DNA from 2 places in the Rugamonas sp. FW305-51 genome. Region 1 is predicted to be linked to the other one. Evidence: predicted binding sites of a transcription regulator. Region 1 holds the regulator's gene; the other holds the start of a gene.

Region 1 (3,574 bases):
TGTACCCGGACGACGAGAAAATGGAAACGGACCAGCCGGTCGAGCTGCAGCTGGGCGCCTCCAGCGCCCGCGGCACCGGCATGAAGGCCGACAACGCCACGCGCCAGATCGCGCTGGGCGGGCGCGGCCAGATCCACCTGCCGCCCCGTGCGGCGCATTGATACAGAACGATATAGAACGGATTCGCAATGAAAAAACTCATCCTGTCGGCGGCCCTGCTGTGGGCGGCGGCCGGCCTGGCCCACGCTGAAAAGGCGGACTCCAGCAAGCCGACTGAAATCGCCTTCGACCAGCTGGAAGTGGACGACGTCAAACAGATCAAGATCGCCACCGGCAACGTGATCCTGACCCGCGGCACCTTGCAGATGAAGTCGCCCAAGGCCGTGGTGCATGAAGACCCGGAAGGTTACCAGTACGTGACCATGACCAGCACCCCCGGCACCCCGGCCACCTTCCGCCAGAAGCGCGACGGCGCCGGCGACCAGTGGGTGGAAGGCCAGGCCGAACGCATCGAATACGACGGCAAGACGGAGCTGGTCAAGCTGTTCGCCAAGGCCCGGATCCGGCGTCTGGAGGCGGGCAAGCCCAGCGATGAAGTGCAGGGCGAATTCATCTCCTACGACAGCCGCAAGGAATTCTTCGCCGTCAAGAACACGGCCACCGGCGAGAGCAAGCCGGGTGCCGGCCGCGGCACCATGGTGATCCAGCCGTCCAACAAGAGCCCGGCGCCGGCAGCGGCTTCCGTGCCGCCGGCGGGGAAATGAGCATGGACATGCAACGCTGCGGCAGCACCCTGATCGTGCGCGGTCTGCAAAAGAGCTACGGCAAGCGCCAGGTGGTGCACGACGTCTCGCTGCAGGTCGAGTGCGGCGAAGTGGTGGGCCTGCTGGGCCCCAACGGCGCCGGCAAGACCACCTCGTTCTACATGATCGTGGGCCTGGTGCCGTCGGACGCGGGCACCATCGACATCTCGGGCGTCGACATTTCGTCGCTGCCCATCCACCGGCGGGCCGTGATGGGCCTGTCCTACCTGCCGCAGGAAGCGTCCGTGTTCCGCAAGCTGACGGTGGAAGAAAACATCCGCGCCGTGCTGGAAATCCAGCAAGTGAACGGCAAGCCTTTATCCAAGGCCGAAATCGATGAACGGCTCAATACCCTGCTGGCCGATCTGCAAATCGAGAAGCTGCGCGAGAACCAGGCGCTGTCCCTGTCCGGGGGCGAGCGGCGCCGGGTCGAAATCGCGCGCGCACTGGCGACCAATCCCCGCTTCGTGCTGCTCGACGAACCATTCGCCGGGGTCGACCCGATCGCCGTCATTGAGATCCAGCGCATCGTGCGCTTCCTCAAGGAACGCGGCATCGGCGTGCTGATCACCGATCACAATGTGCGCGAGACGCTGGGCATCTGCGACCGCGCGTATATCATCAACCAGGGCACGGTATTGGCGTCAGGCCGGCCAGACGACATCATCGCCAACGAATCGGTGCGTCGCGTGTATCTGGGTGAACACTTCCGTATGTAAGGTATGTAAGTAAAGCCATGAAACAGTCATTGCAACTGCGCACTTCGCAGCACCTCGCGCTGACCCCGCAACTGCAGCAATCGATACGCCTGCTGCAGTTGTCCACGCTGGAGTTGCACCAGGAATTGGAACAGCTGCTGACCGACAATCCGCTGCTGGAGCGGCTCGACGATCCGCTCGACCATTCCGTGCGGCTGCTGGCCGACGGCGCCATCAGCCAGCAAAGCGCGCCGGCCGAGGCGCCGCCCGAAGGCCCGCCCGGCCAGCAGCAGGATGCGCCCGCGCCGGCCGAGGCCGAGCCGTTCGAGGGCGCCGACGGCGACGCCGCGCCCGAGGGCGACATGGACTGGAGCGACGCCGGGCGCAGCAAGACGCCCGACGACGAGGACTCCCGGCCCCAGCTCGAAGCAAACCACTGCACCCTGCGCGAACACCTGATGGAGCAGATGCGGGTGACGGTGCTGGAAATGCGCGACCGGGCGCTGGTGGAAATCATCATCGACGCGCTCGACGAAAACGGCTACCTGGAAGAACCGCTGGAAGAAATCCTGGCCCGCCTGCCGGCAGAACTGGACATCGAGCCCGAGGAGCTGCAGACGGCCTTGTCGTTATTGCAAAGTTTCGACCCCGTGGGCGTGGGCGCCCGCAACGCCTCCGAGTGCCTGGCGCTGCAGATCAAGCGCATGCCGCACGTGCCGCTGGTGACGCGCCGCATGGCGCTGGCCATCGTGGAACAGCACCTGGCCTGGTTCGCCCAGCGCGACTTCAACAAGCTCAAGAAGGCCATGCAGTGCGACGACGAGGACTTGCGCGAAGCGCAGGCCGTGATCCGCCAGTGCAATCCGCACCCGGGCGCCGCGTTTGCCTCGGACGTGTCGGACTACGTGGTGCCGGACGTGATCGTCAAGAAGGCCCGCAACGGCTGGCAGGTCACCTTGAACAACGACGTCATGCCGCGCCTGCGGGTCAACGCCATGTACGCCAACCTGCTCAAGCAGGGCAAGGGCGAGGGCGCCATGGGGGCCCAGCTGCAGGAAGCGAAATGGCTGATCAAGAACATGCGCCAGCGCTTCGACACCATCCTGCGCGTGGCGCAAGCCATAGTGGAACGGCAAAAGAATTTTTTCTCGCACGGCGCCGTTGCCATGAGGCCCCTTGTGTTGCGTGAAATTGCTGATACACTGGGACTACACGAGAGTACTATTTCTCGGGTAACAACTCAGAAGTATATGCTGACCCCGCATGGCATGTTTGAGTTGAAATATTTCTTTGGCAGCCATGTCGCCACCGAAGCGGGGGGAGAAGCATCATCGACGGCGATACGTGCACTGATCGTGCAATTGACAGGAGCAGAAGACCCTAAAAATCCTTTATCCGACAGTAAGATTGCGGACATGCTGGGAGAACAAGGCATGGTGATTGCGCGACGAACTGTTGCCAAATATCGCGAAGCATTAAAGATCCCGCCAGTCAGTCTCCGCAAGTCTTTGTAGTTATCTGGTTCCTGCGCGCCCGGCCTGAAAGGGCAGCGCACTGACCGTAAGCGACATCATCTTTAGGAGTGTGTATGAATCTCACCATCAGTGGACATCATCTCGAAGTGACCCCAGCCATTCGCGAATATGTGCAGAACAAGCTGGAGCGCATCAAACGCCACTTCGATCAAGTGATTGATATTGCTGTCATCCTGACCGTAGATAACCTCACCGAGAAAGAGAAGCGCCAGAAGGCAGAGATCAATTTGCGCATGTCCGGCAAGACCGTGTATGTGGAGAGCCTGTCGCAAGACCTGTACGCCGCCATCGACACCCTGATCGACAAGCTTGATCGTCAGGTCATGAAATACAAATCCAAAGTTCAGGAACACGGCCACGATGCGATCAAGCATCTGCCGGACACCTTCGAACCCGCCGCCACCGCATAAGACGGTCCCGGCTTGAGAAAACAAAGGGCGCATCTGGCGCCCTTTTTTGCGGCCCTACGTCGCGTACTTTTCGTCTAAACCGTATAAATGGTATAAACCGTATGCGTGCTGGGGGTCAGTTCTGCGGC
Region 2 (3,574 bases), on a different contig from region 1:
ACTCCTACACCAGCTTCACCACGCCATCGACCATCTACCGCTACGATATGAAGACGGGCAAGAGCAGCGTCTACCGCCAGCCCAAGGTGGACTTCGACCCGTCCGCGTACGAGACGCGCCAGCAGTTCTTCACCAGCCGCGACGGCACGCGCGTGCCCATGTTCATCGTGTCCAAAAAAGGGCTGAAACTGGATGGCAACAACCCGACCTACCTGTACGGCTACGGCGGCTTCAACATCTCGCTCACGCCATCGTTCTCGGTGGCCAACCTGGCCTGGGTCGAAATGGGCGGTGTGTACGTGATGGCTAACCTGCGCGGCGGCGGCGAATACGGCGAGGCGTGGCACGCGGCCGGCACCAAGCTGCAAAAGCAGAACGTGTTCGACGACTTCATCGGCGCCGCCGAGTGGCTGGTGCAGAACAAGGTTACCTCGCCAGCGCGCCTGGCGATCGGCGGCGGCAGCAACGGCGGCCTGCTGGTGGGCGCGGTAATGACCCAGCGGCCCGACCTGTTTGCCGCCGCGATCCCGCAAGTGGGCGTGCTGGACATGCTGCGCTTCCACAAGTTCACCATCGGCTGGGCCTGGACGTCGGACTACGGCTCGTCCGATAACGCCGACGAATTCAATGCGCTGCTCAAATACTCGCCGCTGCACAACCTGAAGAAGGGCACCTGCTACCCGGCCACCATGATTACCACGGCCGACCATGACGACCGCGTGGTGCCGGCGCACAGCTTCAAGTTCGCCGCCACGGCGCAGGCTGACCAGGGCGGTGCGGCCCCCATCCTGATCCGCATCGACACCAAGGCGGGGCACGGCGCCGGCAAGCCCACCACCAAGCAGATCGAGGAGGTGACCGATCGCTGGGGCTTCCTGACCCGCGCGCTGCATATGGAACAGCCGACCCAGGTTGCTGGAAAATAATCGCACCAATCTTGTGCGTGCGCGCCGAACGCGCACGCTTTTGATCCACGCGACTCGCCGCCCGTGCGCCACTTGCTGGTGCGCGGGCGGTCGCTGGAAAGCCAGGCGCGCATCTATCGCACAAACATAGTGCTACCCGTCCTACCTACTCACCGTCAAATGCATCATTATGGTGCGCAATTAGTGTGGCAATCAGGTCTAAAAAATAATATTCAATAAAATCAAATACTTGAAAAACTGCACCAAAATGGTACGGTTATTGCTTAAAGGAATACATCTTTACTTTTTGATGCATTCTTTTGGGGAGTAGTTTGATGGGTGGATACAAAGAAGGCGCCGACGCACTGTTTATCTTGCTCGGTGCAATCATGATTTTGGCGATGCATGCCGGTTTTGCTTTCCTGGAGCTGGGCACGGTAAGAAAGAAGAACCAGGTTAACGCCCTGGTCAAGATCCTGGTCGATTTTGCCATTTCGACCATCGCTTATTTTTTCGTCGGTTACAGCATCGCCTATGGCATTAATTTCTTCTCGGCCGCGGACGTGCTGGCGGCCAAGAACGGCTATGAACTGGTCAAGTTCTTCTTCCTGCTGACTTTTGCCGCCGCTATCCCCGCCATTATTTCCGGCGGCATCGCCGAGCGGGCCCGCTTTCATCCGCAACTGATCGCCACCGCCTTGCTGGTCGGCCTGGTCTATCCTTTCTTCGAGGGCATGGTGTGGAACCATCGCTTCGGCCTGCAGGAGTGGCTGGCGCAAGCGTTCGGCGCCGAGTTCCATGACTTTGCCGGCTCCGTCGTGGTGCACGCCGTCGGCGGCTGGGTTGCGCTGCCGGCCGTGCTGCTGCTGGGCGCGCGCCGCGGCCGCTACATGAAGAACGGCGCCATCGCCGCCCACCCGCCATCGTCGATTCCCTTCCTGGCGCTGGGCGCGTGGATCCTGACGGTGGGCTGGTTCGGCTTTAACGTCATGAGCGCCCAGGCGCTGGACAAGATGAACGGCCTGGTCGCCGTCAATTCGCTGATGGCCATGGTGGGCGGCACGCTGGTTGCACTCCTGCTGGGCAAGAACGACCCGGGCTTCGTCTACAACGGTCCGCTGGCCGGCCTGGTGGCCGTGTGTGCCGGTTCCGACCTGATGCACCCGCTGGGCGCACTGGTTACGGGCGCCATCGCCGGCGCCATCTTCGTGGCCATGTTCACGCTGGCGCAGAACAAGTGGAAGATCGACGACGTACTGGGCGTATGGCCGCTGCATGGTTTGTGCGGCGCCTGGGGCGGTGTGGCGGCCGGCATCTTCGGCCTCAAGTCGCTGGGCGGCGTGGGCGGGGTGTCGTTCGGTGCGCAATGCATAGGCACCGGCTTGGGTGTGGTGATTGCGCTGGCCGGCGGCTTTGCCATCTACGGTGTACTGAAGGCCACGCTGGGCCTGCGCCTGGATCCGGAAGACGAATTCCAGGGCGCCGACCTGGCCATCCACCGCATCTCCTCCACGCCGGAGCGTGAATCTAACTGGTAATTGCCAGCCGCATCGGGCGCGCCATGCGTCCGATGCGTGTCCTCCAGATCAGCGGTGGATCACCACCAGCAGCGCCTTGGCTTCCGTCTTGCCCGCGTTGCGGATCGCATGGGGCACGTCGGCCGGGTAGCGTGCCGTCCCGCCCAGTTTCACTTTCTTCTTGTGGACGCCAGCTTCCACTTCCACCGCGCCGTGCAGTAGCGTCAGGTGCTCGCTCGCGCCCGGGTCATGTGGCTGCGAGACCAGCTCGCCGCCCGGCGCCAGCGTCAATTCATACCATTCGTATTTCCCCGCCAGTTCCATCGGCCCCAGGATGCGCAGCACATAGCCGGCATGCTGGCCGGGCAGGGTGGGCGTCTCGTGCGCGTCCACCACGCGGATGGTTTCCGTATCCTTGTTGTCCACGCTGGCCAGCAGTTCTCCGATCTGCACGCCCAGCGCATTGGCCAGGCGCCAGGTGATGGCGATGGTAGGGTTGGCTTTCTCGCGCTCGATCTGCGACAGCATCGATTTCGAGACGCCGGCGATGCGCGACAAGTCTTCCAGGGTCAGTCCGCGGGCCAGGCGCAGGCGCTGCAGCGCCGCACCGACTTCCGGTGGTGCGTTCGTCGAAACAGGTGTTTTCATTGTTTTATTCGGCGGAAGGGGTAAATTTTGCGTAAATCTGTCGGAAAAGGGCGGCAAGAACCGCACGTGAACGGGTTGCCAAGTTCACTGGCCTTCGGTAATATTCGATATATTGAATTTTAGTTCGAGATAGCGGATTTCGATGGCGACTCGGGAAACAGGAGTAAACTTCCTGTCAGAGATGCCCTGCGGAACACGGTACAACATAGTGCAAGGACAGGTCAAGCGGCCGTCCGCGCCACCCATACGAGGACCATCATGACCGACCAAGCAAAAGACGCCTTCTTCAGCGGCCTGCAGCAGAACCTGGATCAACTGCGCGAACAGGGCCTGTACAAGCCGGAGCGTGTGCTGTCGTCGCGCCAGGGGGCGGAGGTCATGGGCCAGGACGGGCGCAAGCTGATCAATATGTGCGCCAATAACTACCTGGGCCTGTCGGGCGAGGAATGGGTGGCCCAGGCTTCCATCGCCGCCACCGAGAAATATGGTTATGGCCTGTCGTCG

Evidence for each region. Region 1 encodes sigma-54, which starts transcription at its own class of promoters, with help from an activator protein. Its sites were predicted from a motif close to TGGCANGNAANCTGCTTT; they were not measured.
Region 2: AC3WOS_RS02290 (ammonium transporter) is a predicted target of sigma-54. The motif match lies at 1,175-1,192, and genes of this name have one in related genera.

What each region holds. Positions count from the first base shown of each region.
Region 1 covers NZ_JBYSZG010000041.1:23,057-26,630, reverse strand. The annotation lists gene lptC (LPS export ABC transporter periplasmic protein LptC) at 1-161, shown strand, start outside; gene lptA (lipopolysaccharide transport periplasmic protein LptA) at 189-764, shown strand; gene lptB (LPS export ABC transporter ATP-binding protein) at 767-1,522, shown strand; gene AC3WOS_RS22465 (RNA polymerase factor sigma-54) at 1,540-3,015, shown strand; gene hpf (ribosome hibernation-promoting factor, HPF/YfiA family) at 3,090-3,446, shown strand; gene AC3WOS_RS22455 (threo-3-hydroxy-L-aspartate ammonia-lyase) at 3,562-3,574, opposite strand, start outside.
Region 2 covers NZ_JBYSZG010000002.1:238,345-241,918, reverse strand. The annotation lists gene AC3WOS_RS02295 (prolyl oligopeptidase family serine peptidase) at 1-926, shown strand, start outside; gene AC3WOS_RS02290 (ammonium transporter) at 1,241-2,443, shown strand; gene AC3WOS_RS02285 (helix-turn-helix domain-containing protein) at 2,492-3,070, opposite strand; gene kbl (glycine C-acetyltransferase) at 3,329-3,574, shown strand, end outside.